Regions from separate parts of the Colwellia asteriadis genome, predicted to be linked through region 2. Evidence: predicted binding sites of a transcription regulator. Region 2 holds the regulator's gene; the other holds the start of a gene.

Region 1 (16,535 bases), on a different contig from region 2:
GTTAAGTGCCACTGAACTACACCGAAAAATTCGTGCTTATAACTCTTGGCCTGTAGCACAGTTCACTGTAGAAGAGTCTGACACTAAACAACATAGTATTCGAGTATGGCAAGCTTCAGTAAAAGCATTACAAAGCAGCCAAACAGCAGGAACTATTATCTCAACAAGTAAAGACGGTATTGTTATTGCGACGGGCGACGGTGCATTATGTTTAGAGGTATTGCAACTACCCGGTAAAAAAGCACTGCCCGTACAAGACATTCTCAATGGCCGCAGTGACTGGTTTGTCGTTGGCAGCAATATTAATAAATTAGGCTAAGATTATGACCTTAAATATCCGCGCACTTGCTGCCAAATGCTGTTATGCCGTCATTGACCAAGGTCGCAGCCTTAATGATGAACTACCAAAACAACAAGATAAACTTATCGGTAAAGACAAAGGCTTATTACAAGAAATTTGTTATGGTGTTTTACGCTACTTACCTGAATTAGAAAATGATGTTCGCGGTTTAATGCAAAAGCCTTTAACAGGTAAGCAACGTGTATTTCATTTTTTATTACTGGTTGGTGTTTATCAAATTAAATATATGCGTATTCCTGATCATGCAGCGGTTAGCGAAACAGTTGCCGCTACTAAAGTACTTAAAAATAACCACATGAAAGCATTGGTTAATGCCGTATTGCGTAACTTTGTACGTGCCCGCGACGAAAGTGCAGAACAAGTAGAAACTCAGCAGCCTGATCCAATAAAATTTAATCATCCTGGTTGGTTTATTAAAAAACTACAAGCAGGCTACCCTGAACAGTGGCAAAATATTTTAACCGCTAATCAGCAACGACCACCAATGTGGTTACGCGTAAACGCACAACATCACACTAGTGAAAGCTATCAAGCTTTATTAGCGCAAGCAGATATTGACATTGCTGCTATAGACCCGCTCTCGCAGGCAATTACGTTAACTAAAGCAATAGATGTCAATAAACTGCCCGGTTTTGAACAAGGCTGGGTTTCTATTCAAGACGCTGCAGCACAACAAGCGGCGCGCTTACTTGACTGTCAGCCCGGCGATAATGTTTTAGACTGTTGTGCTGCCCCAGGTGGAAAAACCTGTCATATTCTAGAGCAAACTCCTGATATTAAAGCTATGACTGCTATTGATATAGAGGCTAGCCGCTTAACTCGTGTTGAAGATAACCTTGCTCGTTTAAACTTATCGGCACAAGTAATAGCCGCCGACGCAGCAAAAACAGACTGGTGGTCTGGTGAGTTATTCGATCGTATTCTATTAGATGCTCCTTGTTCTGGTACTGGTGTTATACGTCGTCACCCTGATATCAAATGGTTAAGAAAAGCCAGTGACATTGATAACTTAGTACTTTTACAACAACAAATATTAGCTAATATTTGGTCTTTGTTAAAACCTGGAGGTACGTTACTGTATGCAACTTGTAGTGTTTTACCACAAGAGAATGCTGAACAAATAAAGCAGTTTGTAGCGCAAACAGCAGATGCCAAACTTGTTTCAATCAGTGAACCTCAAGCAAGCGCTGAAAATATCGGCTGGCAAATATTGCCAGATGAAAAGAATATGGATGGTTTTTATTACGCTAAATTAGTTAAAACACACTAAATTACCTGAATCGACCAAGTTAAATAAAATAATAACGAGTGAGAGTTATATAGCACATGAAAATAATTATAGTAGGTGCTGGACAAGTTGGAGGAACCTTAGCGGCAAACCTTGTTGGCGAAAACAATGAGATTTCCGTTGTTGATATTAACGGTGAAAAATTACGTGAGTTACAGGATAAAATGGATTTAAAAGTAGTCGTTGGTCAAGGCTGCTATCCTGAAGTTTTAAAAAATGCCGGCGCTGAAGATGCAGATATGGTTATTGCCGTAACTAGTGATGACGCTACTAATATGATCACCTGCCAAATATGCTCTTCGCTTTTTAATACCCATAAAAAAATCGCTCGTATTCGCTCCAATCAAATTTTAAAGTATTCAGAGCAACTGTTTCACAAAAAGCATGTTCCGGTAGATCATGTTATTGCTCCCGAAGAGCTTGTAACCCGTGATATCGCTCGTTTAATTGACTACCCTGGCGCATTGCAAGTACTCGAGTTTGCAGACGGAAAAGTCAGCTTAGTCGCAGTTAAAGCCTACTATGGTGGTTTATTAGTTGGCCATGCTCTATCAACCTTGCGCGATCATATTCCTAATGTGGATACTCGTGTTGCGGCCATTTATCGTAACGGTAAACCGATAAGACCATTAGGTACTACGGTTATTGAAGCTGATGATGAAGTATTTTTTATTGCAGCCAGTGTGCATATTCGCGCGGTAATGAATGAGTTACAAAAACTCGAATCTGCTTACAAACGCATTATGATTGCGGGCGGTGGTAATATCGGCGCAGGTTTAGCGCGTATATTAGAGAAAAACCATCAAGTTAAACTGATTGAACGCTCGGCTCAACGGGCTGAAGAGTTAACTTCAGAACTTAATGATACCTTAGTTTTTCAAGGAGACTCTTCTGATCAAGAACTATTGACTGAAGAAAATATCGACCAGTTTGATGTTTTTATTGCCGTAACCAATGATGATGAAGCAAATATTATGTCGTCATTGCTAGCAAAACGCTTAGGCGTACGTAAAACCATGGTATTAATTCAGCGTGATGCTTATATTGATTTAGTGCACGGTAGTACTATTGATATTGCAATATCACCTCAGCAAGCAACTATTTCAGCACTATTAACCCATGTAAGGCGCGGTACCATTGATAATGTGTATAGTTTGCGTGGTGGGGCTGCTGAGGCGATTGAAATTGTCGCCAAAGGTGATGAAAAATCTTCTAAAGTTGTCGGGCGTGCGGTTAAATCAATTAAGTTACCACCAGGTACAACTATAGGCGCAATTGTACGTGGTAATGAAGTACTTATTGCCCACTCTAATACGCTTATTCACGAAGAAGATCATGTTATTTTATTCTTAGTGAATAAAAAATACATCAGCGATGTTGAAAAACTATTTCAAGTTAGCGTTATTTATTTTTAATTATTTTAAATACTTACCAAACATGTATATACAACAAGGTGTATTGTATATACATGTTTATAAAAGGCTATTAAGCCTTCCAAAATGCCGGCGTGAAGAGTACTAATAAAGTAAATATCTCTAAACGACCAAACAACATAGCAACAATCAATACCCACTTACTCATATCATTAATACTCGCGAAATTAGCAGCAACCTCACCTAAGCCTGGACCTAAATTATTAATACACGCAGCAACCGCTGTAAAGGCGGTTATATCGTCCATACCAGCGGCTAATAGTAATAACATACATATAACAAATACCGCTGCGTAGGCAGAGAAAAAACCCCAAACAGCTTCAACAACGCGATCAGGTAATACTTTACGACCTAACTTAATACTAAAAATAGCTTTAGGGTGTACTAGCTTGTTCAGCTCTCGTAACCCTTGAAGATAAAGCAAAGTAACACGCACCACTTTCATACCACCACCAGTACTCCCCGCACAACCACCAATAAAGCTAGCAAAAATAAGTAGCATAGGTAACAGCGTTGGCCAGTCTGCAAAAGATGTTGTGGTAAAGCCTGCGGTAGTGCTAATAGAAACTGCTTGGAATAATGCTTGGTCTAACGCTTGATCGGCATCTTGATAAACACCAGCACTCATTAATACAATAAAACAAATCAGGGTCAGAATTACCTGAATAGCAATAAATACTTTAAATTCAGGATCATATATATAACTTTTTAAGGAGCGACTTTGCACTGCCGCATAATGTAGTGCGAAATTAATACCTGCAATAATCAAGAAAAACACACAAACCAAATTGATTACAGGACTGTTAAAGTAACCCATGCTAGCGTCATAAGTTGAAAAGCCACCAATAGCTACGGTTGAAAAGGAATGACACACCGCATCAAAAATCGACATACCTGCCAGCCAATATGCAACGGCACAAGCAACGGTCAACCCTAAATAGATATACCATAAATGTTTTGCGGTATCGGCTATACGTGGCGTCATTTTTGAGTCTTTAACTGGCCCAGGGGTTTCGGCTCTATAGAGCTGCATACCACCAATACCTAACATAGGTAATACCGCAACAGCTAAAACAATAATACCCATACCACCGAGCCATTGTAATTGCTGGCGATACCAAAGTACCGCATGAGGTAAGCCTTCTATATTTTGTAAAACGGTAGCACCGGTTGTAGTTAACCCTGAGAATGACTCAAAAAATGCATCAGTGGTAGATAAACTTGGTTGCTCGAGCAGAATGAGCGGAATAGCTGAAAAGCTTGCTAATACTATCCAAAATAAAACAACGATTAAAAACCCTTCTCGAGCCCGTAAATCTGTTTTTTCATGACGATTAGGGTACCAAGCTAAGAACCCTGTAAAAATACAACCTAAAAATGCCATTAAAAAAGGTACACCGCCGCCATCACGATACACTAACGAAATTAATGCTGGCGGTAACATGGTGACACTTAACAGTGCAACCAGTAAACCAATAATTCGAATAATATTTTTATATTGCACTGATTTATATTCTTTTTATGTAATGTTGTTATAGGGTTAGGTTATCGTGTTATTTTCCGATATAAGCACTAACTGCCCGACTGACATAGTTTGTAACTGAGTTTGCATTAATAATAAATTATCTGCTGGGATCGCTAAACGAAAAAATACTTGCTGCTGATAATCTTGAGCTAATACTTCTCCGTTAAACTGCTTTAGTACATGCAAAACATCATCAACCTGACTATATTGACATGCTAAGGTTTTATGCACCATGGCTATTTTTATTTTTGACTGCAAAAAAGTTAACGCTTGTCGAACACTGCCGCCATAAGCACGCTGTAAACCACCGGTTCCCAGTTTAGTGCCGCCAAAATAACGCACAACAACCGCACAAACTTCGCCTATACCACCACCTTGTAGCACAGATAGCATAGGTTTTCCCGCGGTACCGCTAGGTTCGCCGTCATCTGAAAAGCCATAACCTTGGCTATTATCCGCGGCTTTGGTTAAAAAGGCATGACAATGATGACTAGCTTGTGGGTGTAACTGCTGTAGCTCTTTAAGCATAGACTTTGCTTGGGCTATGGAAGTACAAGGACGTAAATAACAAATAAAACGACTGCGACTAACAATGAGTTCGTCTTCAACATCATTAGTCGCAATAAGGTAGGACTTGGTCACAATAAAAAATAGACCTTATTCAATAAACGTATGGGCTCAGTTTACTTTAAACAAAACCCATACTCGATAATTAATACTTTGAATTGTATAAGATTAGTTAAGATCTAAATCTCGGGTCATATTTTCATTATGCGATTGATGCACAATAATATTATCTTCAATGCGAATACCACCGAATGGACGCATTTCATCAACTTTTTGCCAGTTAATTTGATCAGAATTTTTAGAGGCTTTTAAATCCCCTAGCAATGAGTCTATAAAGTATAAACCGGGTTCAATGGTAAACACTTGACCACTTTCAATAACACGTGATGTTCTTAAAAATGGATGTGCTTCAGGGCTGCTCACGTGAGTGCCTCGTTCATCAGCCATAAAACCACCAACATCATGTACTTGTAAGCCTAAGTGATGCCCTAAACCATGCGGGAAGAAGGTAGAAATAATACCCGACTCTACCGCAGTATTTGCATCAACATTAATTAAGCCAAACTCATTTAATACACCGCCAATAGCACGGTGAGTATCTACATGTAAATCAGCATAGCTAACGCCAGGCTTTAAGCCGTCAACAGCATTGAGCATCAGCTTATCCATGCGAGCAATTAATTCAGCAAACTGGTCTTGTTTGAATGAATACGTACGTGTAATGTCAGCGGCATAGCCATTAAAGTTAGCACCCGCATCAATTAAAAAAGAACGATGGGCTGGCGGTGCAACTTTATCTAAAGTCATATAGTGCAAAATAGAACAGTTTTCATTTAACGCAACTATGTTGCCGTATGGCGTATCATTAGTGCTATAACCGATAGAAGTTAAATAAGCCTGTTGAATTTCAAACTCACTTTTACCTTGTAAAAAAGCATCGCGTGCTGCTTTATGCGCGGTTACCGCTAATATATTAGACTGACGTAAACACTCGTGCTCATAACTGCTTTTGTATGCTCTATGGTAATGAAAAAAGTTTAAAAGTGGCTCTGGGTTAATCGTTTCAAAACCGAGCGCTTTAGCAACTTCAATATGACTACCAATATAAGCAAAACCTTTTTTATCGTAAGGTAATAGCTTATCTACTTCACTCGCTTTGGTGAGTATTTTAATGGTAAAAAATTCATTCCAATAATCATCGGTTAATGGCGTTACTTTATGCCAAAAATCAACTGGTTGGTAATAAATAAGTGTTGGCTTGTCTTCACCATTAATAATTAACCAAGAGTTAGGAATATCTAATAACGGTAGCCAATATTTAAAATGTGGGTTCACTCTAAATGGGTAGCTATTATCATCAAGAAACGCTTTAATTTCTTGGCCTGAATGAATAACTACTCCTTCTAAATTTTCACGAGTTAATGCGGCTTTACTGGTTTTTTGTAATTGCGCAATATGAGCTGGGTAATGAGTCGCTAGGTTAGCGTGTAATGTTGTCATTTAACGTAGTCTCCAAGAATCTAGTCTTAAGATATTTGCCATATCATAGCATATACCAATAAACTCTCGCCATTTCTGCTGGTTACAGTAAGCGAGAGAATAACTATTTTGTGCATAAAACTTTGCGATAATAACCCTCAACTCTACCTAGCTTTTTAATCTCCAATACTCATATTAATGACCTCATCAAAAATCAAACTGATCTGACCGGGTTTATGTTGGTATATTTCCTGATAAGCCAATACACTTTTCACATAATTACGTGTTTCGTGAAAGGGAATTGCTTCAATCCAAATATCAGCTGGTAATGGTTCACTATTAGCTAACCAACGCTTCACGCGATATGGGCCGGCGTTATATGCAGCCGTTGCTAAAATATGATTACCTTTATTCTGTTCTAATAAAATACGTAAATATTTAGTCCCTAATTTAATATTATTTTCGGCATTAAATAAGTACTTGCGACTAACACTACCCCGCTTAAGCTGCTTCGCGGTACCCGGCATTAATTGCATAAGCCCCCTTGCCCCAACTGACGATTGTGCATCAGACATAAACGAGCTTTCTCTACGCGTAATTGCTTGCGCCCAAGCTGGGTTTATTTTTTGCTTTAAGGCTTGTTCACTAATTTCTTCACCAAAAGCTTTAGGAAATCGCAAAGCGACATCATCCATATAGCCTACTCTAGATAAAGTGAATATTGCGCGATCAAACCATTGATTTTCATTGGCAACTTTGGCGGCAACTAACTTTTCTCTATCGGTTAACTTAGCAAGCCAAAAATTCCATTCTCGACGAGCTTGGTGGTAGCGTTTTAAGTGAAAAAACTCAAACGCACGTTTAGCTGCGGGATAATTTATCACCTTAAGCTTTTCTTCTTTCGTAATAGCTAACGGCTTATTTTGTAAATTTACCGACGCCTTAGCATGACTCGCGGCTAAAAAACCATAATAGTGTCTTTGCTGAGCCAAGCTATTCATCATAGTATGACCTTGAGCGGTTTGTTCGGTTTCAATTAACGCGCGTGCATACCAATATTGCCACTGTAAATTACTATGATGACTTTTGGGCAGTTGTTTAAGCACCTCAACAACACGTTGCCAGTCTTGTTGCTTAAGTAAATCTGTTAACTGCCATTGAAATAATTTGTCATCTAAACGTTGTGGATCAACTAAGGCTAGCCACTCACTCGCTGCTTCATGATTTTTACTAGCTAATGCTAGAGCAAACTTTTGAATAACTTGTTGTTGCTGCGCTTCGCTAAAGTTAAATAGCGGTAATGCCTTTTGATAAGCGTTAATTGCTCTATTTTGATCTTTCCAAATAAAGCGCTTAATACCGTAAAGGTAAATTTGTTGCTCTTTCGCTGATTTTTTAGGGAAGTTTTTAAGTCGTGTAACTAATGAGGGGTCGCGTCGTACTTTATGCCATAGCTTACCCAAGTACTGTTCTTGTTTAGGTAATAGGCCTGTTAAATAAGGTAATAATGTATGCTTACCGCCATCAGCTGCTAAAGCGATACGTTGCCAAACAATATCATCGGTTCTGTAACCAGCGGCTTGCCAACGCTCAAATAGGGGGTCGCATGCATCGTCTTGCGACTTACCGACTAACCACAATTTAGTAACTTTGGGTAAAATGTCTTTTTCAGGCGTGCCAGCAGCTAATGAAAATTTGTAATTTTGACAGGTTAATTCGGCATTAGAGGTTGGTTTAAAAAACTGTAAAAAAAGCGCACCTTGTTGTTTTTTAGCTAAATATTGCAGCCAACGTTTTCTTAACGACCAATCCAATGGTGAGCCTTCGTACTTATTTAAAAAATCGTCTATGGCTTTAGCATCACTCAAACGCATGTTATTTAATAAACGTCTTTGATCTAAATACGGCTGTAACGGGTAATAATGTAATTGGTTATACAGTTTTTTATATTGTGGACTACTACTTTTTGACGTTAACTTTTCTGCTTTAATAAAAAGCTTTTGTTGTTCCCTGTCGGTCGATATTTTTAACTGCTCACTGGCTTGAGCGACAGCTGAGCTTAGTAAACAACTTACTAAAACCCCTTGCCAAGCTAGTTTTTTCACAATAAATTTCACTTAAACTCCATTCTTTGATTAACTCTCGCTACTTAATTAAATTCACTAGCCTACTGAGTATAGCGATTTGCTTAACTAATCTATAGTGAATAGTAGTATTACCCAACTGCTTTTAGCGATAATTTAAAAATAATTTAGGTATAATTAACACTATCACTTATTTACTTTACTCTTTTTATTTCTATGTCTGCTGCAATTTTTGAAAATACCGACCATGTTTTAGACGCCCTTGGCTTACGTTGCCCTGAGCCCGTAATGATGGTTCGTATGCACATTAGAAAAATCGCCAGTGGTGAAACCTTATTAGTACAATGTGATGACCCTTCAACCACACGTGATATTCCAAGCTTTTGTCTTTTTATGGAACATGAACTTGTTGCTAAACAAGTTGAAACCTTACCTTATTTATACGTAATAAAGAAAAACTAACCCAGGGGCTGTTGATCTTTCGAGATTATTTTTGCAGCTTTTTGTTAGGCATTTATACAAGGCAGAGCCTTTGTAATGTAGTTATTCAGGACAATAAGCTCCTGCATTGTCTAATAAACTACATCCATGTAGCGTTACCTAAAAAGGTGATAACGCAGTAAAAATGACCAACAAACGCTGTCCGAAGGATTCGGCTAAAAGCGTTTTACTCTTTGTTGAACAGTATTTGCTTAGAATGACTAGGCAACACACTGTCCGCCGTGATTAAAACGCTTTTATCTCGAACAAAATTTAACCGCGAAAGGTCAATAGCCCCTAAGCAATACTGATATTTACTACATAATATATTCTGCAATTTGTAAGTGAATATGTACTGACGGAACTTTCCATTTTAATCACTGCCATAATTAATACATCACAAGTCACCGACTTTTACCTCAAGTTCTGGTTAGTTAATAAAATGGAGTTAAATTAATGAGATTTATTAAAAATTTTTCACTGCGTCAGTTTTATCAAAACAATAAACAACTATTTTTGTTTATTCTATTAATGTCTGTATTTAGAAGTGCTTTTGCTGATTGGTACACAGTACCTACGGGCTCAATGCAACCCACCATTGAAGAAGGAGATCGTATTGTCGTGAATAAAATGGCTTATGATTTACGGCTGCCCTTTAGCAACGTGTCATTGTTAAATACTGGTGAGCCTAAACACGGTGAGATTATTGTTTTTGAGTCAAAAGCCGCTAATATGCGACTAATTAAACGAGTAGTTGGTTTACCTGGCGATACTATCGCCATGAAAAATGAAGTGCTGTATATCAACGGTATTGCGCAAACATATCAGCGAAGTACTCAAAACAATAATTTAGACAGCAATAGTTCACAAAACAATCATACTCAAAACGCGGTAACGTTACTTAATGAAAATTTAGTGGATATAACACATCAAATTAAAATTGATAATAATGCTAGCAACCAATTAAGTAGTTTTGGCCCAGTTATTGTTCCTCAAGGGCATTATTTAGTACTGGGTGACAATCGCAGACATAGTGCAGACTCACGTGTTTATGGTTTTGTACCGCGAGAAGAATTAAAAGGTAAAGCCACCGCAATTGCTTTTTCTGTTGATTACGACAATTACTACTTACCTAAAAAAGAACGCTTCTTTCAAAGCCTGTACCTGTAGTGTAAGCGGTTAAAAAACTCTGTGTAAGTCGCTTATTATAAGCCACTTACACAATACTATTTTTAGCTTTTAAACCAAACAGAAACCTTAAAGTATTTGATGGTTTAATCATAAACCAACAAATTCCGCTGGTGACTAAAAGCGACAAAACAAAAAGAACAATAAGCTTTAACAATATTGGTGCTTGCCATGCGATAACGTAATAGCCTATCACCACAATCACAGTTTGATGAAAAATGTAAAAAGGGTAAATCAACTCATTACTTAGGCTTAACCATCTCGGTGTTTGGGTAAAGTACGACTGCGCATAACCTAAAATAGTTAAAAAAGCAGACCATGCAACTAAGCAACAAACCAGCCACCAAATAGACCAGCGCATATTCAATGACAAATATTCACTCAAGTCAGGAGAATAGTAATACGAGTAAAAAAGTACCGTACTAAATACTAATAACATTAAATTATAAAATCGTTGTTCATATATTGCTTGCCAGATAACCTTACTGCGGACAAAAAGCATACCGGCAATAAAGAAGAAAAAATAGAAAGCTGAAGAAGATAGGTTTTCTATCTTGTTATCGTCACCTGGAAACGTTAACGAAAAATACACTTTTATGATTATTAACAATATTACCAGTAGGTACAGACCTACGTTGTGTTTTGCTAATGTTTGTACAAAATTAACTATTAATGTACCTACAGGCGAGTTAAACAGTTTATTTAATGGGATAGCAAGTAAGAAAAATACAAAAAGGTACTCTATAAACCAAAGGTGATTAGTTTCAAATTTTAAGGCAAGTGCTGGGTATTCTTGCCAACATGATTGCATCTCAGCAATATTTTCAATATAAATTTGTGGAGGGATCACTACTAAAGAGCTAACCAGAAGAGGAATAAATAACCTTAAAAATTTATCCTTAATAAATTTCACTACCGTGACTTTAGCTAGCAAAATGACAGAGCCGACACCTGAAATGAAAAACAGTATTGGTAGTCTAAACTGTTCAAAGTACACCATAATATCATCGAGTAGCTTACTCGAGTCGTTATTCATAATGTGCCAATTATCGCCATTAAAAGGCATACAGACATGGTGAAGGAATACGGCAAAAATCAATATCACCCGTAACCAATCTAATTCAGAAAACCTTACAGCGCTTTTCAATTCCATTTAATAACCTTAAAACTTATCAGGTGCACGATCTGTGTGGCTTATCTTATAACGCCATATTAAGCGGTAAAGTTAATCAGCTATAAATATTCAGTTTAAATATTTACTATATTCTTCTTCCCGTTGACAAAAAATGAACCCAATCTTCACGATTCCTTTTTTTACTTTCATTTACAGCACGCTGGTAATCATAAGGAACTTTAATATTTTGAACAATCCATTCAGAGTCAATTTTCTCAACTATTGAGTATGACGCATGATGATTAAAATTTTCCATAGAATGAAGCACTGGCTCTTCGTCTGTGTATGCTTGCAAACCAACGCTTCCAGGATTAACAATAAGTTGACCAGTACTTAAACTTACGGATCTAGGTGTATGAGTATGACCACAGCATACTAGCTTAGACTTTTGACCTGCAAGTAAATCTATAATTTCACTATCAGAGCGAAGTAAAGCATAACCTTTACTCACATCTTCTAATAAATAAATTAAGTCACTTTTAGGAGTACCATGACAAAAATAAACATCCTCATTTACTTGTTTATCAAAAGGTAGTGATTTCATCCACGCTAATGGCTTAGAGCCTAAGTCGTTCAAAATGAACTGCATGGTTGGGTTTAATTCTATTTCTTCTTCTGTAGATTGGTATATTTGACGATCTTGATTACCTGAAATTGTAATAAAATCATGTTCCATTAAAAGTTCATAAGTAAACTTGGGAGCAACAGGGCCATATAGAATATCACCAAGGTTTGCTTTTAAATCTACTGAGTGCTTTGTTAAGTCTTTAATAACAGCATCTAAAGCAAAAACATTACTATGGATGTCTGATAATACGGCAATCTTCATTGGGCACTCTTACCTCTTAATAATTTCACTGGTTGAAAGACACACGCCCTTAACATGAGAACACCTATGTTTAGGTTTATACCTCCTTAAAACCACTCAATTTTTACCATTATTTCAATGAGTTATCAAATAAATTACCCTTTCTCTTTTCGACTTACATCAAGGCAACAAAAAGGCCCGCTAATGACACTGTAGTCACTAGCGAGCCTAATATAACCGAGTTAAGGTTAATATAATTTTTGCTAATTTATGCCGTTACTTGTGCTTTTTTTAGCATAATAAAAAGGTTGTCTTTTAAGTTTAAGCGCTCTTTTTTCTTACCTTCTAAATATTCATCACTTGTATTTTCAACACCCTGCTCGATACGGTGAACTTCTTGATCAATATCATGATACTCGGCAAATAAACGCGCAAAGTGATTGTCGTTCATTTTAAGGTGATGAATTTCGTCAGTAAACTCTGGAAACTCGTGGTGTAAATCGTGTTTTTCTAATGTCATGTTTTTCTCCTAATCATTCTTTTTATTTTCTCAGTGTTCTTTTTAAATTTATTACTCGCGTTTTTACTTATACCGCACAGTGAATACAAGTTGTTGTATAAGGTATGGCATTTAACCTATCTGGATTAATTGCCTCTTCGCATTGGCTACACTGGCCATAAAGTCCCTGTTCTATTCTACTGAGTGTATCGTTAATAAGCTTAAGTTCAGCTTTTGCTTCATGATGAATTTCATCTAAAACATCGTCATTTTCTGTTTCGGTCGCTTGCTCTGAAAAGTCTTGTGAACGTCCTTTATGAAAATCAGCCTCAATAGCACTAATGCGTTTACTTAACTGCGCTTTCTTCTCATTGAGTAATTTAGCTACCGCTTTGGTAGTAATAATTTCTTCAGTGCTCATAGTTACCTCACTAACATCTATGTCGTGTTATTTTTGCTCTATAAACACTGTACGCCTTTGGTTAATTGAGTTGTTGATCTAGCTCAACAAATAAACCATCTGATAGCTTATTTCCTCACTTTTCTTCAGGCATAAAAAAAGGCCATGTTGCCATGACCTTTTCAGTTTATTTAACGGTTATGCTACTGGAGCACTGAAATATCGGCAATAGCAAAGAAGCTATTTCTAATTTCGTTAAGTAAGGTTAAGCGGTTAATTTTAACTGCTTCATCATCACTCATCACCATAACATTATCGAAGAAGGTATCGATAGGTGCTTTTAATGCTGCTAGTTCAGTTAGTGCGGCCTGATAGTTTTTATCTGCCATTAATGGCGCTACTTTTAAACTTATTTTTTGGTAAACATCTGCTAAATCGCGTTCTGCTTGCTCACTTGCTAATTCAAGATTAAATACTTGATATAGCTCACCGTCAAATTTCGCTAAGATATTACCTACACGTTTATTGGCTGCGGCTAATGTTGCTGCTTCAGCAAGTTCACCAAAGTAAGTTACCGCTTTGATACGTTTTTCAAAATCAAGTGGTGCACTTGGCTTTTTAGCGAGTACAGCTTGAATAACGTCAACACTAATACCTTGCTCTTGATAGAAAGCACGGAAACGACCCATGATGAAGTCAAGCACATCGTTAGCCGTGTTATTGTTTACTAACTTGTCACCGAAAAGTTCGATACTCTTGTTAATAAGCGATAACAGGTCTAAATCAAGCTGTTTTTCAATAATGATACGTATACAACCAATTGCTGCTCTTCGTAGCGCAAATGGGTCTTTATCGCCCTTAGGTGGCTGATTAATGCCAAAGATACCAACAAGGCTGTCTATTTTGTCACTAATGGCAACTGCACAACCAATATTAGCTTCTGGTAAGCTGTCACCAGCAAAACGTGGGCGATATTGATCTTCTAATGCTTGTGCTATGTTGTTATTTTCACCATCGTGTAGTGCATAGTACTTACCCATAGTGCCCTGCACTTGTGGGAATTCTAATACCATTTCAGACATTAAATCTGTTTTACTCAACAAACCTGCTCGGTAAGCATCTGCTGAGTTTTCACTTAATTGCTCGGCAATGTATTGGCTCAGTGATGCTATACGTTCAGACTTTGCTTTTAGTGTGCCTAATTGCTTTTGGAAAAGCACGGATTCTAAGCTGGCTAGTCTTGACTCTAAACTTTGCTTTTTATCCGTTTTAAAGAAAAACTCTGCATCAGCTAAACGCGGACGAATAACTTTTTCATTACCAAAGATAACCGCGTTAGGCTCTTTTGATTCAATGTTGGCAACAAAAATAAATTTGTTAACTAGCTCACCCGCTTTATCCGTTACAGGAAAATACTTTTGGTGATCTTTCATTGAGTAAATTAACGGTTCAGCTGGTACATTTAAAAAATCTTCATCAAATGTACCAACTAATGTTACAGGCCACTCAACTAAAGCCGTTACTTCATTAAGTAACTCTTCATCAATTAATGCTACGGCACCAATATTTTGTGCTGCTGCTTCAATTTGTTTAACAATTTGTGCTTGGCGCTCACCAAAGTCGACAACTACGTGTGCTGACTTTAATACCGCTTGATAGTCATTAGCATGTTCAAGTGTTACTAAACCTTCACTATGAAATCTATGACCTTGTAATTGATTGCTTGAGCTAACACCAAGCGCTTCACCGGCAATAATATTACGGCCAAATAGCATAGTTAATGTATGCACAGGACGAATAAATTGAATACGCTCATTACCCCAACGCATTGGTTTAGCAATAGGTAGTTTGTTTAGCGCTGTTGTTACCATGTCAGGAATAAGCTCTTCAACGCTTTTACCAGCAACGGTTGCGCGGTAAAGCAACCACTCGCCTTTATCAGTAGTTAAACGTTCTGCTTCTTCTACCGTAATACCGTTTGAACGTGCCCAACCTTGTGCCGCTTTACTGGCATTACCTGCATCGTCAAATGCTACATTTACTGCTGGACCACGTTTTTCTACGATTTTATCTTGCTGCTTAGTAACCAAATCAATAACTTGAACAGCTAATCGACGTGGTGTAGCAAACCATTTAATTTCACTATAGCTCAAGTCACTACTGTCTAACTGGGTTTTAATGCCGTCATAAAATGCTGTAGCTAAAGTTTTAAGTGACTTTGGTGGTAATTCTTCAGTACCAAGTTCAATAAGGAGTGTTTCTGTGGTCATTATTTCTCTCCTTTCGTTGAGCTGTCTTTGCATAAAGGGAAACCAAGTTCTTCACGTTTTGCATAATAAGCCTGCGCACAAGCTTTAGATAAAGTACGTACACGTAAAATATAACGTTGGCGTTCTGTTACGGAAATGGCATGACGCGCATCAAGTAAGTTAAAGGCATGAGAGGCTTTCATTACTTGCTCATATGCCGGTAATGGTAAGTTTGCCTCAATTAATTTTTCGCTGTCTTTTTCACATTGATCAAATTGCTTAAATAAAGCATCAACATCAGCATGCTCAAAGTTATAAGTTGATTGTTCAACTTCATTTTGGTGGAAAATATCACGATAATAAACGGTACCTAATGGGCCGTCTGTCCACACTAAGTCATAAATACTATCTACATTTTGAATGTACATAGCTAAACGCTCTAAGCCGTAAGTAATTTCGCCAGTTACAGGCGTACACTCTAAACCACCTACCTGTTGGAAATAAGTAAACTGCGTGATTTCCATGCCGTTAAGCCAAATTTCCCAACCTAAACCCCAAGCACCTAATGTTGGCGATTCCCAGTTATCTTCAACAAAACGAATATCATGCACTAAAGGGTCTATACCTAGCTCTTTTAATGAGTTTAGGTAAAGCTCTTGGATATTTTTTGGTGATGGTTTTAGCATTACTTGAAATTGATAATAGTGCTGCAAGCGATTTGGGTTTTCACCATAACGACCATCAGTAGGACGACGACATGGTTGTACATAAGCACTGCTCATTGGCTCAGGTCCAATTGAACGTAAGAAAGTCATTGGGTGGAAAGTACCAGCCCCTACTTCTAGGTCTAATGGCTGTACTATTACACAACCTTGACGTGACCAATAGTCTTGCAGCTGCAAGATTAGGCCTTGAAAAGTTTTACTGTTGTAAGTTGTCATGGTTTTTAAATTCACTTTTATCTAAAGTTGTTTTCATCACAGAATGTTATCGATTATAG
Region 2 (16,535 bases):
GTAAGACGTGCAGTTAAAAATAATAAAGCCAAGAATAAACCAACTGACTTTTGGTCGTTAGACTTGCCCAAAGAAACCAGAGCTTACGTACCTAAACTACTAGCACTGGCTGATATAATTAAACGTCCACAAGACTTCAACTTAACATTGTACCCTATTGTTAATGAAGCAGTATTAACGCAAGTTGACATCAAATCGCAGATCGACTTAGCCAAAGCAGCAGAGCTCTCGGGCTTATCGTTAGCAGAATTACAACGACTTAACCCAGGCTTTAACCGTTGGGCAACTGACCCTGATGGTCCACACCAATTATTATTACCAATACATACCGTCAATAAGTTTGAGCAAGGCCTAGGGAAATTAACCAAAAAAGAGCGGTTAGCTTGGCAACGTTATCGTATTAAACAAGGCGATAATTTAGGTGCTATTTCTAAAAAGTTTAATACAAGTATCAGTTTAATCGAAGAAGTCAATAATATTAAGCAAGGTAAAATTCGTGCTGGAAAGCACTTATTAATTCCTGTCGCAGCAACGTCTCTTGATAATTATGTTTTTTCACAACAACAACGTATTGTTAAAAAGCAAAACAAACCACAACAAGGTCATAAAATTATTCACACGGTTGTTTCTGGTGATAATCTTTGGGATTTGGGCCGAAAATATAAAGTGAATAGTAAGAGTATTGCCAAATGGAATGGCTTTGCGCCAAGAGACACCTTAAAGCTAGGACAAAAGCTCGTTATCTGGCAAAAAAAGACAAATAACACCGCTTCACTTCGCAGTAACAACAGCCAAAACGCGGTTATGCGTAATATCACCTATAAAGTGCGTCAAGGTGACTCTTTTGCGCGAATTGCCGATAAGTTTAATGTCAGTATTAGAGATATTGAACGTTGGAATAACCTTAACAGGAATAAATACTTACAACCTGGACAACGACTAAAGCTTTCGGTTGATGTCACTAATAATATTTAATCCCCTAGTTTGATAAAAGGAATATCAACACACAATGCTGTCGTTGGTATTCTTTTTTCAAGTCATTAATATATTTTCATCATAAAGCTTCCACTAAATTAATTACTCTCCTCTCTCCCTTCAATCATTCCAGGCAACATTTGTACTAAAAACATACAACTTGAAAATAATGGCGCGAGTGACTATTTTTATACATTCAATAGCTAATTAAGTCTGAAAAAGTATAAAGTTGTAACGGATTAGCTAATCCTTATGTTTATTAAGGGCAATTTTGTTTTTAAATTGATCTATATCAAATATAAACCCTAACTCCTGTTGATTTATACGCTAGCCAAGAGGTAAAATTACTTGGAATTTGACATATTTAGTTACACAGGTATGAAAAATATCAATGCTCCTCGAGCGAATACATAGAAATAGTATGAATTGTGTCCAATACTTATGTGTCAAAGTAAGTAAATAGCAATTTAACTATCTCTGATTAATAATAACACTGCGGAATCCATAACATGACTCAAAGTAATACGTCAGCAGTAGACTACAACTTCGATGTTGTACGTCAATTTACTGTGATGACTGTAATCTGGGGAATCGTTGGTACACTTGTAGGTGTACTTATCGCGGCTCAATTAATTTGGCCTGCGTTAAACTTTGATACACCTTGGTTGACCTACTCCCGTCTTCGCCCACTACATACAAATGCGGTGATTTTTGCCTTTGGTACTAGTGCTTTATTTGCTACCTCTTATTACGTTGTGCAACGTACCTGTCAAGCGAGATTGTTTGGCGGTAAGTTAGCTGCATTTACTTTTTGGGGATGGCAAGCAGTTATTGTTGCTGCAATCATATCGCTTCCATTAGGTTACACAAGCTCAAAAGAATATGCAGAGCTTGAGTGGCCAATTGATATTCTTATTACTATTGTTTGGGTTTCGTACGCTATCGTATTCTTTGGTACCTTAATTAAACGTAAGGTCTCTCACATTTACGTTGCTAACTGGTTCTTTGGTGGTTTCATTGTTACCGTTGCGGTATTACACCTTGGTAACAGTATGGCTATCCCTGTATCCGGCATGAAAGCATACTCTATTTACCCTGGTGCAATTGATGCAATGATGCAGTGGTGGTATGGACATAATGCCGTTGGCTTCTTATTAACAGCTGGCTTCTTAGGTATGATGTATTACTTCGTACCAAAACAAGCTGAACGCCCTGTTTACTCTTACCGTTTATCTATTGTTCACTTTTGGGCACTAGTATCACTATATATTTGGGCGGGTCCGCATCACTTACATTACACAGCACTTCCTGATTGGGCTCAATCAGTTGGTATGGTTATGTCTATTGTGTTATTCCTTCCTTCATGGGGTGGTATGATCAATGGTATTATGACGCTTTCTGGTGCGTGGCATAAACTTCGCCATGACCCAATTTTACGTTTCTTAATTGTTTCTCTTTCTTTCTACGGTATGTCTACATTTGAAGGCCCAATGATGGCTATCAAGTCTGTAAACGCATTATCACACTACACTGACTGGACCGTAGGTCACGTACATTCAGGTGCGTTAGGTTGGGTTGCTATGGTTTCAATTGGTGCAATGTACCACTTAATTCCAGTGCTATTTAATCAAGGTCGTATGTATAGCATTCGCCTTATCAACATTCACTTCTGGATGCACACTGCGGGTATTGTCTTATACATAGTTGCTATGTGGATTTCAGGTGTAATGCAAGGTTTAATGTGGCGTGCGGTAAACAGCGACGGTACGTTAACGTACAGCTTCGTTGAAAGCTTAACTGCATCTTACCCGTTCTACTTCATGCGCTTCTTAGGTGGTGTATTAGTTGTAGCTGGTTTCATATTAATGGCTTACAACATGTTCAAAACAATTGGCGCAAAAGACAACAGTCTAAAGCCTGTTGAAGTAGCTTAGGAGACCAACATGAAAAACTCACATGAAAAAGTAGAAAAAAATGTTGGCTTGTTCTTCCTATTCACAGCTTTTGCGATCAGCATCGGTGGATTAGTTGAAATTACGCCATTATTCTTTCAAAAAGAAACCACGACGCCAGTAGATAACTTAAAACCTTATACTGCATTACAAATGGAAGGTCGTGATATTTATATTCGTGAAGGCTGTAACAATTGTCACAGCCAAATGATTCGTCCATTACGTGCAGAAACTGAGCGCTATGGTCACTACAGTGTTGCAGGTGAGCACGTATGGGAACATCCATTCTTATGGGGTTCAAAACGTACGGGTCCTGACTTAGCACGTGTTGGTGGTCGTTATAGTGACGATTGGCATATTGCCCATTTAATTGACCCGCGTTCTGTTGTGCCAGAATCAAACATGCCTGGTTTCAAATGGCTAGCTGAAAACACCTTAGATGGTGAGCTAACCGCTAAAAAATTAGAAACATTTAACTGGTTAACACGCAACCGTAGTCATAAAGATGAAAATGGCAACCCTATTCCATTATACAGCCAAGCTGAAATTGATGGCGCTGCTGAAGCAGTAAAGGGTAAAACTGAAATGGAAGCCTTGGTTGCTTATTTGCAATCACTAGGTCATGCATTGAAGTAGCCATGAGTTAAGCCTTTAGAAAAGGAAAAAACAATGGATTACGGTACTCTTAGAGGGTTAATTGCCCTCCTTATATTGGCGTTATTTATTATTATTGTGGTTTGGTCTTATTCAAAAAAACGTAAAGAATCGTTTGACGATATAGCGAATTCTATTTTTGAAGAAGATAAAAATACAAAAGTAACTAAACAAAGCCATCTTGATAAAGATAGCAAACAGGAGACTAATAATAATGTCTAGCTTCTGGAATATATGGGTTTGGGTTCTTAGCCTTGGCACATTAGTAGGGTGTTTTTTCTTACTACGTATGTGCTTAAAGAACTTTGCAGGTGTTGAAGAAGGTGAGTCTATGGGACATACCTTTGATGGCATTGAAGAGTTAAACAACCCGCTACCTAAGTGGTGGAGTACGTTTTTCTTACTCACTATTGTTTGGGCATTTGGCTATATTGCACTATACGGTTTAGGTAACTGGACTGGCCTTTTAGGTTGGAAAAGCTCTAACCAAGGTATTTTAAATATTGCTGAATCAAAAGCAAAAACATTAGAGTATTTAGAAAAAGACTCTGGCGTATTAGTACAATATGACCGTGAAATGGCAGCTGCTGAAGCTAAATATGGTCCTATCTTTGCCGCTTACGCACAACGTAGTATTGAAGATTTAGCCAGTGCTAAAAATGTTGAAATAGACTTTGACACTAAAGGTGAATTAACGGCTGAACAAAGTGATTTGTTACAAGCAAAAGAAGCCCTTAAAGTAGGTCAACGTTTATTTATTCAAAACTGTGCACAATGTCACGGCTCTGATGCTCACGGTACCACTGGTTTCCCTAACTTAGCGGATAAAGACTGGTTATATGGTGGAACACCAGAAGCGATCAAACATACGGTAATGGAAGGTCGTATTGCAACAGGCATGATGGCTTGGGAAAGCGCACTAGGTGGCGACCAAGGCGTTAAAGAAGTTGCTGCTTATGTCATTAGTTTAAGTGGTCGCTCAATTGACCCTGAATTAGCCAAAGCTGGTAAAGCTAAGTTTGCGATGTGTGCAGCATGTCATGGCCCTAATGGTGAAGGTAGCTTAGCTATGGGTACACCAATGGGCGCACCAAACTTATCTGACAACATTTGGTTATATGGTGGCTCTAAACGTGCCGTTGAAGAATCAATTCGCAATGGTCGTGCTGGTATAATGCCGCCATGGAAAGATATTCTTGGCGAAGAGAAAGTTCACGTGATCAGTGCATATGTGTATAGCCTTTCTCAAGACTAACTGTTTAATTAATTTCTTATAAATCAGTAATTAATTAACATAAAAAGCCCTTGTTACTAATTGTAAACAAGGGCTTTTTTTATATGTATTTATCTATCATATCCTAGCTGTTCAGCAATAAAAAAGTTATAATATCGCCACTTTACACACTCTTAAAATAAGCAAATCAAATGAAAACTTCTTGGTATCGTGAGCCTTGGGCGTGGTTAGTTTTTGGCCTACCGTTTGTTTCTTTAATTTCAGGAACAACATTTTATATTATCGCAAATAGTAATCCTGATACGGTAGTTGTCGGTGATTATTATAAAAAAGGTAAAGCGATTAACTTTCAAGTATCTAAAGTTAAACTTGCGCAAAAGCTTGGTATGCGTTTTGCGCTAAGAACCGAGGGTAATAATTTAATTATCAAACCAACGGGTATTGAAAAAACTTTCCCGCTATTAAACATTGACTTTGTTCACCCAACATTAGAAGCACATGATTTCAAACTCACATTAACACCTGATGCTAATGGTAATTTCAGACACTATTTTGAAGAGCCTATTAATGGTAAGTGGAAAATCACACTCAGTTCATTTGAGAATAAATGGAAAATTCAAGACACTATTGGCTTACCACAAAGTGACTTTATTGAATTGATTCCTGATCCAACGAAAGTGCAGTAACAATTACTACCATTATTTATACATCCTGCTAGTGTTTTATTTTAATAGATTTTAAGCCATGACTCTAAAATGTTTTCATTGTAACGAGGCTGTACCTTCGGGTATAAGCCTTTTGGTTACTATTAATAACACCGAACAGCCAATGTGTTGTATTGGTTGCCAAGCAGTAGCGCAAACCATTGTTGATAATGGCTTAACTCAATATTATTCAGTACGAACTGAGCCTGCCAATAAGGGACAATCGCTCATTCCTGAACAATTACAAAAAAATAAACTACTTGATGAAGCGGCATTACAAAACGAGTTTATTTATCAAGATAATGACACCAAAGAAGCTATTTTAACCATTGATGGTATTAGCTGTGCAGCTTGTGCTTGGTTAATTGAAATGCAACTTGATAAATTGTCAGGCTTGGTCAGTATTAGTGTGAATGCGACTACACAGCGTGCTACTGTTAAATGGCGTCATGCAGAACTCAACTTAAGCGATATTTTAACCGCTATTGAAAACATTGGTTACCACGCTCTCCCTTTTAAAGCGAATGAAGCCGAGTTACGTAATAAAAAACAAAGCAAAGCCTTTATTAAACGCTTAGGCATCAGTGGCATTTTAATGATGCAGGTGATGATGATTGCCACGGGTTTATATTTTGGTGCATTTTCTGACATGTCAGAAGATCATAAACACTATTTCCGCTGGGTTTGCTTTATATTAACCACACCAATTATAATTTATGGCGCCTTTCCATTTTATACGGGTGCGTTTAACGCCATAAAAATGAAACGGCTCTCAATGGATGTCCCCGTTTCCATTGCTATAATACTCGCCTTTACCGCCAGCGCATGGGCGACTATTACCAGACAAGGTGAAGTTTACTTTGAATCTGTCAGTATGTTTACCTTTTTACTGCTCATTGGTAAGTTTCTCGAATTTAGAGCCCGATCACGCGCAGCGCAAGTATCTGCCAACTTATTAAAACTAATGCCAATGACTGCGACAAAACTAACGACTATCACTTCACCAGCAGGTCATAACACCTATGAAGAAGAACTTATTGCAGCGAAACAATTAGTCGTTGATGATCATGTATTAATCAAACCAGGCGAAGTGGTTCCTGCTGATGGCGTTATTGTTTCAGGCTCAAGCCAGCTTAATGAAGCCATGCTCTCCGGTGAGCAATTACCAATTAGTAAATCCGTCACTGATAACGTTTTTGCCGGCACCATTAATGGTGATGGCAATATTACCGTGCAAGTCAAACAGCCTACCAGCCATTCGTTTTTAAGCCAATTGATTCGATTAAGTGAGCAATCCCAAGCGCATAAACCTAAACTGGCGCAACTGTCAGATAAAATAGCTCAGTTTTTTGTTGCGCTGATTTTAATCACCTCTATTTGTACCGCGCTATATTGGCATCAACATCTACCAGAAGAAGCGTTTTGGATTACCTTATCAGTATTAGTGGCAACCTGCCCTTGCGCCCTTTCCTTAGCAACACCTACAGGATTAACTTGTGCAACAACACGTCTTAATAAAGACGGCATTATGATCAAAGGTGGGCATGTAATGGAAGCCGTACCACAATTAAATTGCTTTGCTTTTGATAAAACAGGGACTTTAACCACAGGCGAGTTTCAAATAAACCGCGTGGAAGTTAATGGCGAATATACTAAAGAGAATGTGCTTGCTATTGCTGCGGCATTAGAGGCACACTCTGAGCATCCCATTGCGAAGCCATTTACCGCCCATCGTGACTTCTCAATTCAAGCTCAAAATATTACTGTGCACTCAGGTAAAGGGGTTAGCGGTGATATTGATGCTGATCATTACACTATTGGTAAAAGTGGTTGGGCTATTTCACAATTAGATGAAAATGCACAACAAGCGATAAGCAATCATCAAGATGCAAATTGTACATTAATTAAAAACAACCAAGTTATCGCCTCATTTTATTTGGTCGATCAAATTCGTGACGATGCGAATGCTGTTATTGAAGCGCTTAATAAAACTGGCCGCACTATGCTGCTATCTGGTGATAGTCAACAAGCCTGTGATAAGTTAGCAACGGTGTTACCGCTAAGCTCTGTTGAAGGCTCGCTTAGTGCTCAAGATAAAATGCATAAAATTCAGCAAGCTCAGCAAAATGAAAAATTTAATGTTGCCATGACCGGTGATGGCGTTAACGACTCACCTGTATTTGGCGCAGCGCATGTATCTATTGCGATGGGTTGTGGCGCCGATATTACTAAAAGTGGTGCTGATGTTATTTTACTTAATAATAAGTTAAGTAGCATCAATACGCTAATAAAGGTGGGTCATAAAACCCGTCGAATTATTATTCAAAACTACTTATGGGCGTTTGGATATAATGCTATTGTACTACCATTGGCCGTAGCGGGTTATATCACGCCCTACATGGCAGTCATTGGTATGTCAACCAGCTCTATTTTAGTCATAACTAATTCACTTCGCTTGTTGAAAAAGTAATTAGTAAACACCGAGGGTTTAGTGATGAGTATAATGTATATTTTAATTCCAGTTGCGGCGATTCTAACCGCATTAGGGATTTATCTTTTTTTCTGGGCAGTTAAAACAGAGCAATTTGATGATTTAGAAAAACAAGGTATGAGCATCTTGTTTAATGATGATAGCCAGCAAAAAGATCAAGAAAAATCAGCGCCGAGTGATAGCAATATAGCAGCAAAAGCTAACGCTGCACCTCTAGCTACAAACCCCACCAATAATTCAAGCGCTGATGTAAAGAAGTAATGCTAACCGATTTACTATCAGCTTTTATTGTTGGTTTACTAGGCTCAGGTCACTGTTTAGCCATGTGTGGGGGTATTACTACCATGCTAACGTCGGCTACTGAAAAACCTAAACAACAAGGTGATATTGCTATCACTGAACAGCAGACCTACCCGACAAAATCAAGCAATAACACGTCTTTAATATTTTCATATCATATTGGCCGTATTGCCAGCTACACCTTGATTGGCGCGATTGTCGGCTTTAGTGGCTCATTAGCTGCAAAAAGTATCGGTGTTCCCCTTGGGGGGTTGCGCATGGTTGCCGCCATATTTTTAATTCTACTCGGCTTATATTTAGGTCAATGGTTAATGTGGTTAAACAGAGTAGAAGCGCTTGGGAAGTATTTATGGCGTTATTTGTCACCATTAGCTAAGTATGTCATTCCCGTCAATAGCACCAAACAAGCTTTAGGTTTAGGGGCTTTATGGGGTTGGTTACCTTGTGGGCTAGTTTATTCAACCCTCACCTGGTCATTAGCTAGCGGAAGTAGCCTAACAGGAGCAGGAATAATGTTATTTTTTGGTTTAGGTACTTTGCCTGCGCTCATAGCACTGTCTCTAGGTATTAATAGCTTTAAAAGCCTTTTGCTTAATGCTAACTTCAAGAAAACAATGGCAATTTCTCTAATATTATATGGCTGTTATAGTTTAACTGTTGCATATCAATTAATGTTCTAATACCCTATCAGCACGGTCGATATTACAGTCCTTTAAATTAAGAGTTATTATCTATTATGCCAAGTAAAAATTGCCCCGGTATACAACACATTAAGTGTCAAAACTGCAGTATTAGTGAATTATGTTTACCTTTTTCACTGAATGAGCAAGAGTTAAATAGCCTTGATGACATTATCGATAGAAAACGTCCTATTCATAAAGGCGATAAAATTTTTCATGACGGACAACAATTACACGCCTTATTTGCTATTCGTTCAGGGACTTTCAAAACATTTACGGTTAATGAGCAAGGCGAAGAACAAATAACAGGTTTTCATTTAGCAGGAGATTTACTGGGTTTTGATGCCATTGCAGAAAGCTGTCACCCTAGCTTTGCTCAGGCGCTTGAAACTTCGATGGTCTGTGAAATCCCTTATAATAACCTTGATCAGCTCTCTAACACTATGCCTAAGTTGAAAAAGCAGGTATTACGTCTAATGAGTAATGAAATTAAAACCGATCAGGCAATGTTAACCTTACTTAATAGAAAAAACGCTGAGCAACGTGTAGCTACTTTTTTAGTGACCTTAAGTGAGCGCTATCATTCGCGAGGATTATCAGCAACTGAATTTAGGTTAACCATGACTCGTAGCGATATTGGTAATTATATTGGCTTAACTGTTGAAACGATTAGTCGTTTACTTAATCGTTTTCATAAAAGTAACTTAATCAAAGTAGACGGTAAATTAATTACTATTGTAGATATTGACGCCTTGTCTGACGTCGCAGAAATTTAATTAGTTATAGCTTTTCCTCCCCCACCGAGATAGCTCCGTTTATCTCGGTGTTTAATGAAATCAATTCATAATATCTTAATTTAAATCAAGCATTCACTCCTCAATTTTGCTATAAAGTAATTATGAATTACTTTTATTAACGAGAGGTTTACCATGGAAATGTATCAAAATATACTGGTTATTATCGACCCAACAACTGATGAGCAAAAAGCCTTAAAGCGAGCTGTAGATCTAGCCTCACGTATTCATAAAAATAACAATACAGCCATTAATATTACTGCTTTTTTCAGCATTTTTGATTTTTCCTATGAGATGACAACAATACTATCTCATAACGAACGCGACTCTATGCGTCAAATGGTTATCGATGAGAAACAAAAATGGTTAGATGAAATTATCGCCGAAATAGCGCCTAATACGCAAGTAACTAGCAAAGTCGTATGGCATAACAGGCCTTACGAAGCCATTATCAATCAAGTAATTGAGCACAACTTTGATCTGGTTATTAAAGGAACTCATCAACATGATAAATTTAAATCAGTAGTCTTTACACCTACTGATTGGCATATCCTGAGAAAATGTCCATGCCCGGTATTATTAGTCAAAGATCACGAGTGGCCAAAAAATGGTAATATTCTAGCAGCTCTTAATATTGGTAGTGATGAGAGCGAACATAGCTCACTCAATAGCAAAATAACAAAGCAAGCTAAACAACTAACAGCTGTGGTTGACGGTAATTTACACTTAGTCAACTCTTACCCTGGCACCCCAATTAATATCGCTATTGAAGTTCCTGAGTTTGATGCCACCGAATACAATGCAGTCATGCTAAAGCATCACCAAGAAGCCATGAACACACATGCTGAACAATTTGGTGTTGAATTAACAAACACTCATATTGGTGAAGGCTTACCAGAAACGGTTATTGAAGAGTTTGCCCGAAAACTAGATGCTGAATTAGTTGTTTTAGGAACCATTGGTCGTACTGGCATATCGGCAGCGTTGATTGGTAATACCGCTGAACATGTGATTGATCAGTTAAACTGTGATGTATTAGCGTTAAAACCTGACGGTTATATTTCTCCGCTGGCTAACTAAAGTAAACAGCCAATCACATATACTATACGTAGCTCATCAAGTACTCACTTTGAGCTACAAAAGTCTACTTATCTAACTTATACGCATATTATTTACTGACAAATCTACTTTCACCTATCATAACAATTTAATAATCAATAAGTTATACCGAACACCAGTCGTATTATTAGTGATAACTTGTAGTCCTACACAATCAATAATCATAAAAATAATAAAATACCTTATTAACTATTCGGTAAGTTTACTGTAACTAAGGTAAAGCTAAACGATCAATTTTTACTTTTTTACGATAAAGCGTATAATGCGCGACAATTAACAACTTGTAGAATTAATACTGATCCCCATGTCTAATACGCCTTTATCTGCCTTGCAAAAAACACAATTAATGAAGCTAGAAAAAAAGCTTCGACGCCATGTGGGTCAAGCCATATCCCAATACAATATGATTGAAGACGGTGATAAGGTCATGGTGTGTTTATCTGGGGGTAAAGACAGCTATGCAATGTTAAGTATTCTGATGTTACTTAAAGAATCTGCGCCTATTCACTTTGATATTGTTGCGGTTAACCTTGATCAAAAGCAACCTGGGTTTCCTGAGCATATATTACCTCAATATCTCAACGAGCTAGGTATTGAGTACCATATTGTTGAAGAAGACACTTACGGTATTGTTAAAGAGAAAGTTCCTGAAGGGAAAACAACCTGTAGTCTTTGCTCTCGTTTACGACGCGCAATATTATATAAAGTAGCGAAAAATATTGGCGCGACTAAGGTTGCATTAGGGCATCATCGTGACGACATGATTGAAACCTTAATGCTTAACATGTTTTACGGCGGTAAAATGAAAGCGATGCCAGCTAAATTAGTGTCTGATAATGGTGAGCATGTTGTTATTAGACCATTAGCCTTTTGTAAAGAAAGTGAGCTAATTCAATATGCGGCATTAAAACACTTCCCTATCATTCCTTGTAATTTATGTGGGTCGCAACCGAATATGCAGCGTCAGAATATTAAGAAAATGCTTAACGATTGGCACCAAGAGTTTCCGGGCCGTATTGAGTCAATGTTTACCGCAATGCAAAACGTTGTACCATCACATTTATGTGACAATGAGCTATTTAACTTTAGTGATATTAACAGTAATTCGGGAGTAATTAATGGTGGTGATACTGCTTTTGACGAGCCTGAATTGAACTTTAATGGAAGCGCTAAAGAGACTAAAATGCCCACGAATAAAACCGAGCAATTAACTATTATTGAAGTGCAATAACAGCTATAAAAAAAGCCTAACCCTTTATTTAATCAATATTGGGTTAAGCTCATACTTTTATCTGTTATTCACTATAACTCGTTGTATTATCAAAGTAAGTTGTTTCATCTTCAAAAAAGCGCTGATTGTGACGCAACATGTCAGTAATATCTAACACATAGTCTGCACCTCGCTCCGAGTAAGGTAACAACCCTGTCGCTAATATTTCAGGTGCAATAGGCTCGTTATTCGCTCTTAACTGCGCTCTAATCGTTCTAAATACTTGATAAGCATTGTGGGTATTTATATTTCTAAAATATCCTCTTACTGCATCATCTACACTATCAAATGCTGCAACCTCATGCTTTGCTCCTTTGTTACGCCCATTAGGCACCATGCCACAATCTGGCTCGTAACACCAAATACCAAAAAAGTTTAATCCAATTCGAGAAAAACGAGAAGTGCCCCATGCCGACTCATTTGCCGCTTGCACCAAAACCAGTGGTAAAGGAATAATATCAACACGTACTAATAACTCATTTACTTTTTGCAAATTTGAGCGTGACTTTTTTAATCGATAACGCTTCGCTAATATTTGTAACTCAGCCTCTTCTTGCTCTGTTAACCCTAATTCTAAGGTCATTTGTTCAAGCCAATACTCTAGCTTAGTGCGGGTTGCTAAAATACGCTCATTTTGAGCAACAATCGCAGGGGTAATAAAGTCAAAGAATTGTGCCTTTTTAGTTGAGACATCTGCAATGGCAGCAAAGTCTGGTAAATCGACATTATGTAACGGTTGCTCTACCACTTTTTTAACTGTTTTTTTATTTTCACGACTTTTTTGTCGTTCTTTGTCTTGACTTTGCTGCTCTGCTATAAGCCTTTTTGCTAAACTACTTTCAGCATTATCCGGCACTAAAAAAGTGAAAGGTGCTAACAGTGTTACCACCAAAAAGGCCAAAAAGCTTAACCACAAAAATAACTTAATCAATATAAACTCCTTTAAATATTTTTAAGCTGAAAACGTACCGTTTGAGCCGTTTGAGTCATCCGAATCAGAAGCTTTAGTTGACTCTGGTGTAGAAGAGTTTAACTCCCTTGAGTTAACATTATCTTCTCTATCTTTAGTCTTTACCGCAAATATCTCACGGTAGAGTATACCTTTAACGTTATAATACAACGGTGCTAAAAACGTCATACCAAACAAAAATAACATAATAGCAACAGGTCCAATCGCCGAATCAGCCAACAATGCCACTGGCATAGCCAAAACAAGTAATGCTATAAACAAAAATAAATACAATCTAAATATTTGAAAGAACTTGAAACGCAATGACAAAACAGACACTTTTATTGCTGCTAATGGCGAGAGTTTTTTATCAACAACCAATGGAATCGTTAATGATAAAAGCACGGCTAAAATGATACCGGGCACCATATATAATTGAAAACCTAAGCCAACTAATATCGATGTTAACAATGCGCATAAAGCAACCCAGCTACCACGTTGCAAGAAAGAAAACACCATAATAGCGCGTGTTTCTTGTCCGCGAGCATGCAAAACCCCCATCATTTCAACACCAGCAAGAAATGGCCAAATAACAATGGTAACTACGATATTTAGAATACTCATCGCGTTTTGATCTTTTAATACCGCTTCAATGCCGCCCATCAAATTACTAGCAGTTAACGAAACTAACGTACCAAGTAATAAAATAAAACATAGACCGATATTAATTGACATTCTACTCTGTAATGTTTTCTGCCATGCTTCTTTAAATATCGCATTAACATCAACGATATAATTACCCGTTAATGCATTTTTCAACAGGGAGCATTCTAACTCTTTACTATTTTTTTCTGACAATGTAACTAACCTTATTTAACCCAAAACAGCTTAACCAAAAACAGCGCTAGTAACGTGCCTATGATTAATAAAACACATTTTACCAGCAACATATTGTATATGCGCGTAAGCTTTATTCAATAATATCAATATCTATCATACATACACACTAAGTACATTGTACTAACTTAAATCACTTAACACTAACTGTATGGCAAGTATAAAAAGCACTACCCCCATCAGTCTATCGAATAAATAGCCTTTACGAGCAAGTAACTTTCTCACTTTATCTTGTGTTAATAAATACGACAAAAAGCAAAACCAGCTACCCGTAGCGATCACCAAATAAAGCCCATAAATTAATTTGATACCTAATGGTGTGTCAGGCGCAATAACCACTGAGAATAAACTAACAAAAAACAACGTTGCCTTAACATTTAAACCGTTAATTAAAAAGCCAGTAAAGAAAGCCTTTTTAGCGGATGGCGGTTGCTCTACATCCGCTGGATGCGTTAGCTCTTTTTGAGTTAACTTATCTTCTTGCATTACTTCTGCTGGTTTTTCAGCACGAATACAATGCCAAGCGATATAACAAAAATAAGCAGCAGCGATATACTTTAATGCCGTAAATAAGCGCTCATCACTCGCAATAAGTAACCCAATACCGACTAATGAATAAGTCACATGTAAAATAATACCTGCAGCAATACCTAAACTGGTATACATGGCAACTTTACGGTTATAACGAATGCTTTGTTTTAGCACAATAGCAAAGTCAGGACCTGGGCTGGCTACAGCAAGAAAATGCACAACAACAATAACTAAAAATTGTTCAAAATACCCCATACACCCCGTCACTCAAAAATAGGCTAAAAATAAAAGGGTATTCTACCTGAGAAGCCAATAAAGACGTAATTAATCTTTAAAATAACAACTTATCATTTTATTTAACTCTTTTTGCGCATCATAAAAATAGTAATAAATCACAAATGAACAGGGTCAGATGCACGACTCTCTTCATGAATAACTTTAGGATTATTTACTTGCTTTAACGCGTTAAGTATTTGACGATAAAAACGCCACGTTTCATCAAATGAATCAAATTGATAGGTTTTCCCACAATAGCTTGCTTTCATCTCAACACCTCTACAAACATGATTTGAGCAACTATTGTATGAAAAATAAAAATTCATACTTAACTAGGGGCTTATATGGACTCCCCGTTGATGTCAAACAGAGAATATTTAAAATAAATTAGATGCTAGCTTATATACGGGCTCAAATTGAGGTGCTACCTCTGGCCTCTGATGTTTTCGCACCTTCATGACTTTTCTGTTGAGCAGTTTTATAAACTTCAGCCCCTAACAGTCTCTTGAAGGTTGGTCTTACCTATTTTAAACGCTCTTTTTGACAAATCTAAGCCACAAGTAATTGTGGCTAATACTCTTTATTGTGCTTTAGCAATGCAAAAGCTGTTCTTACCGTTTTATTAGCCAACGCTATCGCCGCTACTTTTTTACCTCGACGAACGGTTAATTCTCTTAACCAGATATCTTTTTGGCTACGGCTTTCTCTTTTTTCTAATTGGCAAACAACAGCTAATGCACCTTTATACAAAGCACTACGCAGCTTCTTGCTTCCTACCACTTTCGATATTGAGCCTACTTTTTCTTTACCACCGCTACTATGTTGTACTGGCGTTAAGCCAAAACAGGCCGCAGCTTCCCTACCATTTTTGAAATGTGTGGTGTTACCTAAAGCTATTTTCATTAAAATAGCACAGACAGGGCCCACACCTTCTAATGCTTGTAAACGAGTGCAGATTTGGTCTTCTTTAACGATTTCTCGTAGCTTCTCTTCAATCAGCTTAACTTCTTCTATGGTATCAATAAAACGTCGAAAAATGACCTGTATTGAAAAGCGAAAAGTATGTGTTAATTCATTTTCAGCATCTTCAAGTATCTCAGGAATAGCTTGTATTAACTTAGCATCACCCTGGGCAATGGCATGTCCTAATTCAAGTAATAAAGCGCGAAGTTGATTACTTAAGCTGACTTTTTGCTTAACTAATAAATCCCGCATGCATTCCATTCCTTGTAGACATTGCTCTTGCACTGAAAGTAAACGACTTTCTTTTATATGAGACTGGCGAGCCGCAACAGAAATAGCGAGTGCATCATTAGCGTCTGTCTTCTGGCCTTGCCTAAACGCTTTAACCTGTCTCGCATTGATACTTTTTACATAATGACCCGCTTGCTTGGCAAAGCGTGCCCAATAATGTGTACCGCTACATGATTCCATAGCAACTAAAGATTTTTTCTCTTTAATTAGTAATTCTTTGAGTTTAGCTCTGGAGATTGCTTTGTTATAAATAACCTTACCGTTTTTATCTGTCTTACAAACCTGAAATAAATTTTTTGCTAAATCAATCGCAATCACATTACAATTAAACATGTATGGGCTCCTTAGTAAAAGTTTAGTCACTTATTACGTTACTCCCGAGGGAGGTGGGAGTCCATACATCTGCTGATCTTTCGAGATTGTTTTTGCAGCTTTTTGTTGGGTATTTATACAAG

Evidence for each region. Region 2 encodes FNR, which switches genes on or off when oxygen is low (the NO sensors DNR and NnrR bind a similar motif). Its sites were predicted from a motif close to TTGATCTAGATCAA; they were not measured.
Region 1: a site for FNR is predicted at 13,381-13,394, ahead of ABD005_RS10535 (TraR/DksA family transcriptional regulator). Genes of this name have one in related genera too.

Annotation. Positions count from the first base shown of each region.
Region 1 covers NZ_BAAAFA010000006.1:264,754-281,288, reverse strand. Annotated here, with positions in the region: gene fmt (methionyl-tRNA formyltransferase) at 1-319, shown strand, start outside; gene rsmB (16S rRNA (cytosine(967)-C(5))-methyltransferase RsmB) at 324-1,631, shown strand; gene trkA (Trk system potassium transporter TrkA) at 1,688-3,064, shown strand; gene ABD005_RS10585 (TrkH family potassium uptake protein) at 3,135-4,586, opposite strand; gene ABD005_RS10580 (YigZ family protein) at 4,623-5,249, opposite strand; gene pepQ (Xaa-Pro dipeptidase) at 5,343-6,674, opposite strand; gene ABD005_RS10570 (transglycosylase SLT domain-containing protein) at 6,830-8,770, opposite strand; gene tusA (sulfurtransferase TusA) at 8,954-9,199, shown strand; partial or broken gene ABD005_RS10560 (hypothetical protein) at 9,176-9,451, opposite strand; gene lepB (signal peptidase I) at 9,674-10,387, shown strand; gene ABD005_RS10550 (acyltransferase family protein) at 10,434-11,558, opposite strand; gene ABD005_RS10545 (metallophosphoesterase family protein) at 11,665-12,408, opposite strand; gene ABD005_RS10540 (HP1242/YdcH family protein) at 12,656-12,907, opposite strand; gene ABD005_RS10535 (TraR/DksA family transcriptional regulator) at 12,975-13,307, opposite strand; gene glyS (glycine--tRNA ligase subunit beta) at 13,490-15,556, opposite strand; gene glyQ (glycine--tRNA ligase subunit alpha) at 15,556-16,476, opposite strand.
Region 2 covers NZ_BAAAFA010000008.1:215,606-232,140, forward strand. Annotated here, with positions in the region: gene ABD005_RS12770 (lytic transglycosylase) at 1-975, shown strand, start outside; gene ccoN (cytochrome-c oxidase, cbb3-type subunit I) at 1,485-2,909, shown strand; gene ccoO (cytochrome-c oxidase, cbb3-type subunit II) at 2,919-3,563, shown strand; gene ABD005_RS12785 (cbb3-type cytochrome oxidase subunit 3) at 3,597-3,803, shown strand; gene ABD005_RS12790 (c-type cytochrome) at 3,796-4,836, shown strand; gene ABD005_RS12795 (FixH family protein) at 5,007-5,501, shown strand; gene ABD005_RS12800 (heavy metal translocating P-type ATPase) at 5,560-7,989, shown strand; gene ccoS (cbb3-type cytochrome oxidase assembly protein CcoS) at 8,023-8,271, shown strand; gene ABD005_RS12810 (sulfite exporter TauE/SafE family protein) at 8,271-8,990, shown strand; gene fnr (fumarate/nitrate reduction transcriptional regulator Fnr) at 9,047-9,766, shown strand; gene uspE (universal stress protein UspE) at 9,920-10,864, shown strand; gene ttcA (tRNA 2-thiocytidine(32) synthetase TtcA) at 11,208-12,134, shown strand; gene ABD005_RS12830 (glucosaminidase domain-containing protein) at 12,199-13,104, opposite strand; gene ABD005_RS12835 (hypothetical protein) at 13,126-13,980, opposite strand; gene ABD005_RS12840 (LysE family translocator) at 14,143-14,805, opposite strand; gene ABD005_RS12845 (hypothetical protein) at 14,943-15,095, opposite strand; gene ABD005_RS12850 (IS110 family RNA-guided transposase) at 15,397-16,413, opposite strand; partial or broken gene ABD005_RS12855 (hypothetical protein) at 16,436-16,535, opposite strand, start outside.